2 linked regions of the Rhodospirillum rubrum ATCC 11170 genome follow. The protein of the gene in region 1 interacts with the protein of each later gene in a pairwise test. Links are inferred from orthologs where the notes say so. Each region holds a gene or a part of one and is shown on either strand. Other genes may lie near its edges. The genes, in order: def and RRU_RS06260.

Region 1 (6,394 bases):
TCAGCCCAACGTCGGCCTACCAGCCGCGCTGGTCGACGGCGATCCAGGCTGATTTCTACGACTATTCCGCCGAAAACCGCCAACGCCTTGAACGGGTGATCACCGACGAGGCCATTCGTCTGGTGGTTTTCATGAGCGCCCAGCCGGCCGATGTCGATCTTGGCTTCCTGCGCGGTTTGGGCTTGCGCACGGTGACCAGCGAAAACAACAGCTATGACCACTCGCTGCGCCAGCCGTTTATGAAGCGTCTGGCCAAAGCCCTGATCCGCCGGGTTCTCAAGCGTCAGGTCTTCGATCTGCACATCGCCAATTCCCAGGCGCAATATGATTTCCTGCGCGGCTTCGCCCAATTGCCGGCCTCGCGCCTGCGGGCGGTGCGCAATGGCGTCGACACCGATCATTTCCAGCCGGGCGAGCGGACGGGCGCCTGCTCCACGCTTGGCCTCGACCCCGATCGCCTGTGGATCATGGCGGCCTCGCAGGCCCGGCCGGAAAAGCGCCTCGAGCGGGTGCTGGAGGTTATCCGCGCCGTCAAAGACGCCCGCCCGGCCTTGCCGATCGGCTTTTTCTTTGTCGGCGAGGGGGAAAATCTGGCGGAGTGGCGGCAGATCGCCCTTGGCCTGCCCGATGCCGAGACTTATCGCTTCTTTGGCCGGCAAAACGATCTGCGGCCCTATTATCAGGCGGCCTCGGTCTTCATCCATGGCGCCTTTCGCGAAAGCTTCGGGCTGGTGATCGCCGAGGCCATGGCCAGCGGCCTGCCGGTGGTGGCGACCCATGCCCATGGCCCGGCCGAGATCATCGCCGAGGGCGAGACCGGGCGGCTGGTCGGCCGCGACGACTGGGAGGGCCTGGGCAAGGCGGTGATCGAGTATCTTGATGACGCCGAGCTTCGCCGAACCCATGGTCTGGCCGGACGGGCGCGCTGCGTCGCTCTGTTTTCGATCACCCGTCAGGCCCAGGAATTCGCCGACCTGCTGCGCCCCTTCCTGAAGGACGGCGCTGGAGCACCCTATTAAGCCAGCGGGATCTTGATCTCGCCGGTGGGCGGCGGCAGGCTTTCCGGTTCGTCCTGGCCGAACTGAACCTCCTCGATGCGGTCGCCGCGACGCATGATCTTTTCGGTCGAGATCTGGATCTGGCGCAGATCCTCGCCGGTCTGGCCGAAGTGGCGGGCCAGCTTGCCCACCCGGTCATCCAGGCGGTTCACGTCGTCGATCAGGGCGCGAACCTCGCGGCGGATCAGAACCGCCATATCGTTCATCCGCGCGTCCTTGAGGATGGCCCGCACGGTGTTGAGCGTCGCCATCAGCGTGGTTGGCGAGACGATCCACACCCGGCGGCGAAAGGCCTGTTCGACCACCTGGGGATAATTGGCGTGAAGCTCGGCATAGACCGCTTCCGCCGGCAGGAACATCAAGGCCGATTCCGCCGTTTCGTCGGCAATGATATAGCGTTCGGCGATATCGCGGACATGGCGCAGCACATCGGCGGCGAAGGCCCGCCCCGCCTGCAGACGCTCGGCATCGCTGCCCGCCGCCCGCAAGGCCCGATAGGATTCAAGGGGATATTTGGCGTCGATGGCGATCGCCCCGGGCGGATTGGGCAGGGTCAGCAGGCAATCGGCGATACGGCCGTTGCCCATTTTGGCCTGGAAGCGATAGGCGCTGGGCGGCAACAGATCGCGCACCAGATCCTCCATCTGGGTCTGGCCCATAGCGCCGCGCGCCTGCTTGTTGGACAAGATGTCCTGCAGGCTGGTCATCTTTTCCGACATCTCGGCGATGTTCTTCTGGGCGGCGTCGATGGTCGCCAGCCGGGCGCGCAGATCCTGCATGCTTTCGGCGGTCTTTTCGGTCGAACGCTGCAGTCCCTCGCCCACCCGTCGCGTCAGATCGGTGATGCGCTCGTCAAGAACCCGGCTCACCTGACGCTCCTGGGATTGCAGGCGATCGGCGAGCAAGGCGGTGGCCGCGGCCTGACTTTTGGCCATCTGACCCAGACGCCCGGCCATTTCGACCTGGGCGGCGGCCAGGGAGGATAGCCGGCCGTCACCACCGCCCGGGCGGCGCAGCACCAGGATCAGGGCGATGATCCCGGCCACCGCCGCCATCAGGGCGATGAGCAGGGCCAGACCCTGGGGGGCGGCCAGACGGGCGCCGAGCGCCTGGAACATCGTGGAAAGATCGGTCACGGGCGGGCATCCTTGGGGGTTGATTCCCTCTCTTATCGACGCTCCGGCGGGGCGCGTCAAACCCGGGCGGGGAACCAAAGACCCCCTTGCGGGATTCCGGGTGGGCGCTTGCCCCCTCTTCGCGTTAAACTATCCCCTTGGTGTTCCCTGATCGGAGGCTTCGATGCCCGCTCTTGACGTTCGGCCCCTGCCCGCCATGATTTTCGCCAGCCTGCGCCATATCGGACCCTACGGCGAGGCCGGAGAGACCTTTCGCAAGATCACCGACTGGGCGGTCAGCGAAGGGGTGATGACCCCGGAAACCCAAATCCTCGGCCTGTCTTACGACGATCCGAAGACGACCCCGGCCGAAATCCTGCGCTATGACGCCTGCGTGACGTTGAAAACCCCCGTCGCCCTGCCCCCCGGCATGCAGTTGATGGCCTTGCCCGCCTGTTCGTGGGTGATGATGACCCACAAGGGTCCCTATGAAACGATGGGCGAGACCTTCACCAAGCTGTATGCCGCCCTGGCCGAGCACCCCACCCTGGTGCCGATCGCCACCGGCGCCATCGAAATCTATGTCAATGATCCCGCCACCACCGCGCCGGCCGATCTGATCACCGAACTGGGCGTCGCCGTTCTGGAGGGGGCCGACGGCTTCTGACATCGTGGCCCATCGGGGCGGCCCAACGGCGCGATCCGACGGCCGCGGCTTTGCCGACCATTCTTGACGGATGGGCGCGGCCGGCTTATTTCCGACTCAGTGACAAACTCCCTCCAACGGCAAGACGGAAAGACCGGGCGCAATGGCGTTGCTTCCCATCCTGACGGCGCCTGATCCGCGCCTGACCAAAAAGGCTCTGCCGGTGGAAACGGTGGATGTCTCCATCCGCAAGCTGATGGACGACATGCTTGAAACCATGTACCTCGCCCCCGGCATCGGCCTTGCCGCCCCCCAGGTCGGGGTACTCAAGCGGGTGATCGTTCTCGATCCGGCGCGCGAGGACGAGGCGCCGCGCCCCATGCGTCTGGCCAATCCCGAGATCATCTGGAGCTCCGAGGATACCAAGCCCTATGAAGAGGGCTGCCTGTCGGTGCCCGAACAATACGATACGGTGGTGCGCCCCGACCGCGTGCGGGTGCGCTACCTCGATCCCGACAATGAAATCCGCGAGATCGACGCCGATGGTTTGCTGGCCGTCATCTTGCAGCACGAGATCGACCATCTCGATGGTATTTTGTTCGTCGATTACCTGTCGTCGCTCAAACGCAATATGATGCTGCGCAAATTGCGGAAAATGAAGCGGACGGGAGCCGAGGCGTGACCCTTTCGGTGGTTTTCATGGGGACCCCGGCGTTTTCGGTCCCCATTCTTCACGCCTTGCATAACAACCCCGACCTGACGCTGCGCGCCGTCTATTGCCAGCCGCCGCGCGCCGCCGGACGGGGCAAGAAGCCAAGGCCGACGCCGGTTCACGCCGCAGCCGAGGCCTTGGGGATCCCCGTTTTCACCCCCGCCCGCTTGCGCGATGCCGCCGACCAGCAAGCCTTCGCCGAACTGGCCGCCGATGTGGCGGTGGTCGCGGCCTATGGGCTGATCCTGCCCAAGGCGGTGCTCGACGCCCCGCGCCTGGGCTGCGTCAATGTCCATGCCTCGCTGCTGCCGCGCTGGCGGGGCGCAGCACCCATCCACCGGGCGATCATGGCCGGCGACCGGGAAACCGGGGTGACCCTGATGCAGATGGACGAGGGGCTTGATACCGGGGCGATGCTGCGCATCGGCCGCGTCGCCATCACCGAGCAGACCACCACCGCCAGCCTGCACGACACCTTGTCCGCCCTGGGGGCCGAGATGATCGGCCCGGCCCTGCGTGATCTGGCGGCCGGAACCTTGAGCGGACAAGCCCAGCCGACCGAGGGCGTCACCTATGCCGCCAAGATCGACAAGGCCGAGGCCCGGCTGGAGTGGCGAACCTCCGCCGCCGTCCTTGATCGCCAGATCCGCGCCCTGTCGCCCTTTCCCGGCGCGTGGTTCGAGCGCGACGGCGAACGGATCAAGGTTCTGATGAGCCGGGTGGAGGAGGGCGTCCCCGCCGCCCCCCCCGGACAACTGCTTGACAACCAGCTGACGGTAGCCTGCGGCGAAGGGGCGGTCCGCCTGCTGTGCCTGCAACGCCCGGGGCGCGGCCCTTTGGCCGCCGACGACTTCCTGCGGGGCTATGCCTTTCCCGCCGGCCTATCGCTGACCTAGGCGATGGTTCGCTATCGCTTGACCGTCGAATACGACGGGCGCGGCTATTGCGGCTGGCAGCGCCAGGACAACGGCCCAACCATTCAGCAATCCCTGGAAGAGGCGGCCTTCCGCCTGTGCGGGGTGGCCACCCGGGTTCACGGCTCGGGCCGCACCGATTCGGGCGTCCATGCCCTGGGGCAGGTCGCCCATCTCGATCTGCCCAGGGCCTATGGCGCGGCGACGGTGATGAAGGCGCTCAACGCCCATCTGCGGCCCCAGCCGATCGCCGTGATCGATGCCGCGGAAGTGGCCGAGGACTTCCATGCCCGCTTTTCGGCCGAGGAACGCTCCTATCGCTATCGCATCCTCAACCGCATCGCCCCGCCGACCCTTGACCAGGGACGGGTGTGGTGGGTGGCGCGGCCGATGGAGGCGGCGATCATGGACGAGGCCGCCCAGGTTCTGGTCGGACGCCACGACTTCAGCAGCTTCCGCGCCGCCGAATGTCAGGCCGACAGTCCGGTCAAAACCCTGAGCGAATTGCGCGTCACCCGGGTTGGCGACGAAATCCACGTCTTCGCCCGCGCCCGCTCCTTCCTTCACCATCAAGTTCGCAATATGGTGGGAACCCTGGCCCTGGTCGGCGATGGCCGGTGGACGGCCGATCGCCTGCGCGCCGCCCTCGAGGCTTGCGACCGCTCGGCCGCCGGCCCCACGGCGCCGCCCGATGGCCTTTATTTCCTGCGCGTGCGCTTCCCCGGCGAAACGGCGGCCCCGGCGAAGGCTGGTCCTTTGGAAGCAGCCCCCCTGGGAGAAGCCCCCCTGAAAGAAGCCACCCTGAAAGAAGACTGGCGATGACCTGGCTGACCCTGACCGGCGCGATCCTGTTCGAACTGGCCGGGACTACGGCGATGAAGCTCTCGGAGGGCTTCACCCGGCTGCTGCCCTCGGTGGCGCTGGTGGTCTGCTATGCCATCAGCTTCACCTTGCTAACCCTGACCCTGAAGAAGATGGATGTCTCGATCGCCTATGCGATCTGGTCGGGGGCGGGCACGGTGCTGATCACGGTAATCGGCATTCTGGTGTTCAAGGAACCCGCGACCTTGCTCAAGGTGCTGTGCATCGCCCTGATCGTCGCCGGGGTGGTCGGCCTCAACCTGCTGAGCAAGCAGTAAAGCCCCTCGTCGTCGCACTCCGATCCAGAGGGCTCGGAGGTTTGCTCTAGCCGTAGCGGTGCAGGCCGGGGCCGTTTTGGCGCAGCCATTGGCGCGCGGCCGCCGGATCATCGACCAATTGGCCGACCACCGCCCAAAAGCGCGGGGAATGGTTGAATTCAACCAGATGGGCGACCTCATGGGCCACCACATAGTCGAGCACGGCTTCCGGGGCGAGGATCAGCCGCCAGGAAAACGACAGGGCGCCGCTTGAGGAACAGCTTCCCCAGCGCGACCGGGTATCGCGCAAGGTGATGCGCGCCGGCGTCACCCCCAGGTGGCCGGCGTGGCGATGGGCGCGGGCGAGGATTTCCGTGCGGGCGCGGCGCTTCAGCCAATCGGTGGTCCGCCGCGCCAGATGATCGGCCTGACCGGACACCCGCAGCGCGCCGTCTTCCACCCACACACCACGCCGCCCCTCGGGCTGGTGGCGGAGCACATGGGGCACGCCGAGCAGCGGCACCGTCGCCCCATCGGTGAAGGCGACGCCGGCCGGCTGGCGGGTTCTTTGCGTCCGCACCCAGTCGGATTTATCGGCGACGAAGCGTTTGAGAACGGCAAGCCCCACATGGGGCGGCGCCACCACCACCACGCCGTCCCTTTGGGGATCAAGACGCAGGGTCAGCCGCTTGGCGCGCGGGTTGCGGCGCAAGGTGACCGGAAGGCTTTCCCCGTCGATGCACAGCGCGATGACCGGCGCCGTAGGCTTGGCGGCCTTGGCGGAGGCGGCGGGCGAAGGGGGCGAAAGCGCCTGACGCAGTCGGCCGACCA
Region 2 (6,594 bases), 2.5 Mb from region 1 along the record:
TTGATGGCCGCATTCAGCTGCTGTGGGAGCAATTGACCCGCGCCGGCACCGCCGACGACAGCTCGCCGCGTCTGCGCGCCGCCGTTGAAGCGGTCGATGCCCAGTTCGTCAAACCCTTCGCCGCCGCGCGCGCCCGGGTGACCGCCCATGCCGGCGACGGCGCCTATGATCTCGAAGGGGCTGAATGGCGCAAAATGACCGCCCCGATGCTCCAGTCGATCATGCTCGTCCGCGACGCCGCCATCGATGACGCCCGCCAGTTGGTTGACGAGAAGATCGCCAAGGCCTCCTTTGCCTTATGGGAGCTTTCGGGATTGCTCGGCCTCGCCGTCGGCATCGTCGCCGTTATCATCATCGTGACCGGTCGCCGGGTGACGGCGCCCCTTGATCATCTGACCGCGACGATCGTCGATTTCGCCCAAGGGGCGCGTGAGTTCGCCGTGCCCCATACCGACCGCCGCGACGAGATCGGCCGCATGGCCAAAGCCCTCGAGGTGCTGCGCGGCAACGCCCTGGCCGCCGATACCCAGGCCAAACACGCCGAAGACGAGCGCTTGGCCCGCGATCAACGCCGCCAGAAAACCGAAGTCGTCACTTCGGAGTTCGTCGGCTCGATCGATGGCGTCGTCGCCGGCGTCACCCGCGCCGCCGAGCAGCTCCGCGCCGAAACCAAGTCCTTGTTGCAGACCTCCGAACTCTCCTCGCGCCAGTCCGAGGTCGTCGCCACCGCCTCGGAAGACGCCAGCGCCAATGTTCAGACCGTGGCGGCGGCGGCCGAGGAATTGTCCAACAGCATCCAGGAGATCTCGCGCCGCGTCGCCGAAACCGCCGCCACCACCGATGGCGCCGTCCAGCAGGCCGAAAGCACCAACGCCATGGTCCGCAGCCTGACCGAAGCGGTGCGCAAGATCGGCGACGTCGTCAAGCTGATTTCCGATATCGCCAGCCAGACCAATCTGCTGGCGCTCAACGCCACCATCGAGGCGGCGCGGGCGGGAGACGCCGGCAAGGGCTTCGCCGTCGTCGCCGGCGAGGTCAAGACCCTGGCCAACCAGACCGCCAAGGCGACCGAGGACATCCAGTCCCAGGTCGCGGCCATCCAGGTGGAAACCGAGCGCGCCACCACGGCGATCGGCGCCATCACGGCGACCATCGCCGCCGTCAATCAGCACACCATCGGCATCGCCGCCGCCGTCGAGCAGCAAGGCGCCGCCACCACCGAGATCGCCCGCAACGTTCAACAGGCGGCCAACGGCACGGCCGAGGTCTCGTCGTCGATCGGCAAGGTTCTGGAAGCCGCCCATCAGACCGGCGCGGCCGCCACCAAGCTTTCAAAGCTGGCCGATTCCCTGGCGGGGGATTCCACCTTGCTCGATCAGACGGTCGGCGGCTTCGTCACGCAGATCCGCGTGGCGGGGTAAGCGCGAAAAAACGCCCCCTTCCCGATTGAAACGGCGGAAAGGGGGCGTTTTGGGACCCGGTCGGCGGCCCTACTTCAGGTAATCGCGGGCCAGAACCTCGGCGATCTGCACGGCATTGAGCGCGGCGCCCTTGCGCAGATTGTCGGAGACGCACCAGAACGACAGACCGTTCTCAACGGTGGTGTCCTTGCGGATGCGCGAAACATAAACCGCGTCCTCGCCCGAACACTCGGCCGGCGTCACATAGCCTTCATTGGCGCGATGATCGACGATGATCACCCCTTCGCCGCCCTTGAGGGCGCGGCGGGCCGCCTCTTCGCTCATCGGCTTTTCGGTCTCGATGTTGACGTATTCCGCATGACCGACGAAGACCGGGACCCGGGCGCAATTGGCGTGAACCTTGATCGCCGGATCGAGGATCTTGCAGGTCTCGGCCGCCATCTTCCACTCTTCCTTGGTGGCGCCGTCATCCATGAAAATATCGATATGGGGGATGACGTTGAAGGCGATCTGCTTGGTGAACTTCTGCTGGAAGTCGGCGGGCGGCTGGTTGACGTAGATGCCCTTGGTCTGGTTGAACAGCTCGTCCATGCCATCCTTGCCCGCGCCCGACACCGACTGATAGGTGCTGACGACCACGCGCTTGATGCCGAAGGCGTCGTGCAGGGGCTTGAGCGCCACCACCATCTGGATGGTCGAGCAATTGGGATTGGCGATGATATGACGCTTGGTATAGCCGGCGATCGCCTGGGGATTGACCTCGGGCACCACCAACGGCACGTCGCGATCCATGCGGAAATGGCTGGTGTTGTCGATCACCACGCAGCCGGCGGCGGCGGCGCGCGGGCTATGGGTGGCCGACACCTTGGCGCCGGGCGAACTGAGGGCGATATCGACCCCGGTGAAATCGAAGGTCTCAAGGTCGCGGACCTTCAGCACCTGATCCTCGCCGAAAGACACCTCGCGTCCCGCCGAGCGCGAGGAGGCGAGCGCGATCACTTCGCTGACTGGAAATTTACGTTCGGCAAGGGTGGACAGCATTTCGCGCCCGACATTGCCGGTGGCGCCGATCACCGCCACCCGATAGCCGCCTGCTCTGTAAGCCATGGTTATCTCAAACCCCTTGAGTTCTCGGGCCGTGGAGGGGGGAAAAGCTACCCCCTGAGGCCCGAGTGATCAAGGGAAGCCGCCGCGCTACTGCCCCGCCACCTGCTCGCCTTTCTGGACGGTATCGATCCAGTCGGCGAAGGTGGAGGGGACGGGAGTCCCGGTGGTAGTCGACGTGCCGGTGTCGCGTTTGGCGGTTTGCGTCGCCGGGCGGCGCCCCACGGTATCGGTATAGAACACATGGGTGCCGATGCGAACCGTGCGGTCAAGCCGGTCCGCCCACGACGGCGCCACGGTGCCGTTATGGTACCAAAGCGCGCCGCGCGTCGGATCGTTGATGGCGTTGTCGCGCCGCAGCACCGACATGGCCAGCAGCACCGAGGAACGCCAAGCGTCTTCCTCGATCGGGGCATCGGCCTTGCCGTCGCAGTACCACGAGAATTGGCATCCCCGTCCCATACCGCTGCGATTCTCCTGCACGACGTCGCAGATGGAGCCCGGGAAGCGGGGATCGCGGGCCCGGTTCAGAACCACCTGGGCCACCGCCACCCGCCCCTGCAGCGTCTCGCCGCGGGCTTCCCAGTAATCATTGAGGGCCAGACAAAGCATGTCTTTCTTGGCCACAACCAGCGTTCCGGGGCCAACCCGGATGTCCTTGGGCAATTCCGCAGCCCCCGCCAGCGAAGCACCGAGGAGCAAGGCTCCCAGCGCGGTCAGGATAAGTCTCATCGGCTGTTTCCCCCGCACCATCTTTGGGACCTCCCGGTGTCGGGAGGGTCCGGCCGATGGCACGGCCCTTTCGTTTCTGTCCGAGTGGCTTCCCCGCCGGGACACCCGCTTCGTGGGTGCCGCCAACACAAAAAGCTCGATCTTTGGGATCGCTCCAGCCCTTGGCCGGACCAACCTCCCTTTCAACGTCGTGATGGTGTCCTGGAGACCAGGAGTGCTCCCGAGGGGTCGGGAGGGGTGTGAAATCTAAAAAAGTGGTTCGCCGAGCCTCTTTTCGCAAGTGCGAAAGAACCGCCGACATCCCCACCATGGACCGACCATAGAGGGGGCGACTGCCCATCACAATCGGCGATGATCGATCGGCTATCCCGTTTAAGAACCCCTGTGGCGAGAGCGCCACAAGGCCGATGACGAAACATCACCCCCTTCCCGGCGCTGGGCTTTTTATTTCGGGTCGGAACTTTGTCTTGATAATTGTCAATGCCCAGCCGATGCACGCAGCCTACAACAGCGGCGAGCCAACAGGGTGTCAGATACCCCCGACACCCGATCGGCCGACCATACCAGTTCCTCATGTGGTCTACTTCACCGGGCACCGATAGCGTCGATGCCCGGTTTTTTCATGTCCAATCAACATATTACCGTCCTTTTCTCCTTGCGCCCGCCGCGAGGCATTATGAGCTTGCGTTCATAACATCCTTGCGTTTGGTCGGCGCCCACCTTAGTTTTGAGCATAGGCTCAGAACGGAGAAAGCATGCCCCGTCCCCGAAAAACCCGGACGGTCCGCACCGATCTTGCGGTCCACTTCTACAAGCCCCAGGGCATTCCGCTGCGGGATCTGCAAAGCGTCACCTTGTCCCTCGATGGACTGGAGGCCCTGCGCCTTGCCGATGTCGAGGGACTGGAACACGCCGCCGGCGCGGACTCGATGGGCATCTCGCGACCGACGTTCTCGCGGCTGCTGACCGAGGCGCGGACCACCGTGGCCACCGCCCTGGTCGAAGGCTGGGCCATTCACATCGACGGCGGCCCGGTCGCCCAGGGTCCGGCATTGGACGGTTCGGCCTGCCCCAACCGCCGCCAGCGCCGGGGGCCCTGCGCCCGTCGCGGCGCCGCCGGAGCCTTGGCCCGCCAAACCGGCGACGAGCCGCCCTCGTCGCCGACCGATAACGAAAAGGATGACTAAGATGACGGACTGCGTGGCGTTTCCCTGCCTTTTGCCCGGGGGATTAAAGGCACCGCTTTTTGGCCACTTCGGCGAAAGCGAGGCCTTTACCGTGGTCTTGCTGCGCGATGGCGCGGTGGCCGATGTCAAGGTTCTTGCCGCCCCCGCCCATGAGCACGGCGGCTGCATGGCCCCGGTGCGCCTGCTGGCCGAAGCGGGCGTGACCGCCCTGGTGACCGCCGGCATCGGCGGTCGCCCGCTCCAGGGATGCACCCACCAGGGGATCACCGCCTTCCAGGCCGGCTCTCTTGCAACCGTGGAAGAGGCGCTCCACGCCTGGACGAACGCCCAACTGGCGCCCTTTTCGCCCGAGATGGCCTGCGCCGGCGGCGGGTCCGCCCACGGATCGGCGGAGAGCGCTTGTTGCGGAGCGATTGAGAATTAGCATCGACGCATATACGCCACCCGCCTAGACTCGGGCGCAATCGCGTCGTCCTGATGGTTTCAAGGAGGTCTTCCCGATGACGATTTCAGACTCTCCCCTGGCGGGCCCGCCGTCCCTGGACGACGACGGGTTCAAAACACGCCGGGACTTCCTAATTTACGGCACCCTGGCGGTCAGCGCCGCCGGGGCGGCCCTGGCCGCTTGGCCGTTTATCGACTTCCTCAATCCCGCCGCCGACACCCGGGCGCTGTCGACCACCGAGGTCGATATCTCGGGCATCGTCGAAGGTCAGGCGATCACCGTCACTTGGCAAGGCAAGCCGGTCTTCGTCCGCCACCGCACCGCCCTGGAAATAGCCGAGGCCCAGGCCGTGGATCCGGCCACCCTGCGCGATCCGCAAACCGATGGCGAGCGGGTTCAAAACGCCCCCTGGCTGGTGATGATCGGCATCTGCACCCATCTCGGCTGCATTCCTTTGGGTCAGAAGACGGGCGATCCCAAGGGCGATTTCGACGGCTGGTTCTGCCCCTGCCACGGATCGCATTACGATTCCTCGGGTCGGGCGCGCAAGGGACCGGCCCCGCTCAACATGGCGATCCCGCCCTATACCTTCCGCGACGACACCACCTTGCGCATCGGCTGACGGGACTTTTGAGAGTGACGCAAATCGTCGTCGCACTCTGATCCAGAGTGCTCGGGATTTGCTTCCGAAACACCACAGGCCCCCGGAGCGATCCCCGGGGGCCTGTGTGTTTTCGGAGCGGAAAGCCCTGGATTAGTTGGCCAATTGGGCCATCTCGGCCAGCAGGGCGTCGCCCATGCCGGTGGTGCCGACCAGGGTCTTGCCGGGCTGGAAGATGTCGCCGGTGCGCAGGCCCTTGGCCAGAACGCCCCGCACGGCGTTGTCGACCAGATCGGCCTCTTCGGCCAGATCGAAGCTGTAGCGCAGCATCATCGAGAAGCTGAGGATGGTCGCCAGCGGATTGGCCTTGTCCTGGCCGGCGATATCGGGGGCCGAGCCATGGACCGGTTCGTACATCGCCCGACGGTTGCCCGCCGCGTCGGCGGCGCCCAGGCTGGCCGAGGGCAGCATGCCCAGCGACCCGGTGAGCATGGCGGCGCAATCGGACAGGATATCGCCAAACAGGTTGTCGGTGACGATGACATCGAACTGCTTGGGCTGGCGGACCAACTGCATGGCGCAGTTATCGGCGTACATATGCGACAGGGCGATCTCGGGGTAGTCGGCGCCCAGCTTGGTCACCTCCTCGCGCCACAGCAGGCCGCTTTCCATGACATTGGCCTTTTCGACGCTGCACAGCCGCTTGCCGCGCTTGCCCGCCAGATCGAAGGCCACCTTGGCGACGCGCACGATCTCGTGGGTGTCATAGACCTGGGTGTTGACGCCGCGGCGCTCGCCGTTGGGCAGGGCGCTGATGCCGCGCGGCTGGCCGAAATAAACGCCGCCGGTCAGCTCGCGCACGATCATCACGTCAAGGCCCGAGACCAGCTCGGTCTTCAGGGTCGAAGCCTCGGCCAGGGCGTCGAAGACCATCGCCGGACGCAGATTGGCAAACAGCTCCAGGTCCTTGCGCAGGCGCAAAAGCCCACGCTCGGGCTTAAGCTCGAAAGGCAGGGAGGCATCCCATTTCGGCCCGCCGACGGCGCCCAGCAGCACGGCGTCGGCGGCCAGGGCCAGGGCGACGGTGTCGTCATGCAGGGGCGT

What was found.
Region 2: the proteins of def (region 1) and RRU_RS06260 interact in binary tests that used the Escherichia coli proteins (3 or more experiments, as listed by UniProt). The link is inferred for Rhodospirillum rubrum ATCC 11170 from one-to-one orthologs.

Annotation. Positions count from the first base shown.
Region 1 is NC_007643.1:3,861,341-3,867,734, forward strand. Bases 2,052-4,741 are described here. They hold def (peptide deformylase), read left to right. Parts: upstream 2,052-2,982; coding sequence 2,983-3,501; downstream 3,502-4,741. Other genes in these bases: RRU_RS17315 (DNA recombination protein RmuC), read right to left, coding at 2,052-2,194; RRU_RS17320 (AraC family transcriptional regulator), read left to right, coding at 2,358-2,840; fmt (methionyl-tRNA formyltransferase), read left to right, coding at 3,498-4,427; truA (tRNA pseudouridine(38-40) synthase TruA), read left to right, coding at 4,431-4,741. In the rest of the region: RRU_RS17310 (glycosyltransferase family 4 protein), read left to right, coding at 1-1,019; more of RRU_RS17315, read right to left, coding at 1,016-2,051; more of truA, read left to right, coding at 4,742-5,267; RRU_RS17340 (DMT family transporter), read left to right, coding at 5,264-5,584; RRU_RS17345 (M48 family metallopeptidase), read right to left, coding at 5,631-6,394. UniProt on the Escherichia coli protein: Removes the formyl group from the N-terminal Met of newly synthesized proteins. Requires at least a dipeptide for an efficient rate of reaction. N-terminal L-methionine is a prerequisite for activity but the enzyme has broad specificity at other positions.
Region 2 is NC_007643.1:1,408,557-1,415,150, reverse strand. What follows is about bases 510-3,399. They hold RRU_RS06260 (aspartate-semialdehyde dehydrogenase), read right to left. Parts: upstream 2,529-3,399; coding sequence 1,491-2,528; downstream 510-1,490. Other genes in these bases: RRU_RS06255 (cell wall hydrolase), read right to left, coding at 2,616-3,257; RRU_RS06265 (methyl-accepting chemotaxis protein), read left to right, coding at 510-1,421. Outside these bases: more of RRU_RS06265, read left to right, coding at 1-509; RRU_RS06250 (DUF134 domain-containing protein), read left to right, coding at 4,013-4,444; RRU_RS06245 (NifB/NifX family molybdenum-iron cluster-binding protein), read left to right, coding at 4,446-4,868; petA (ubiquinol-cytochrome c reductase iron-sulfur subunit), read left to right, coding at 4,945-5,511; leuB (3-isopropylmalate dehydrogenase), read right to left, coding at 5,644-6,594.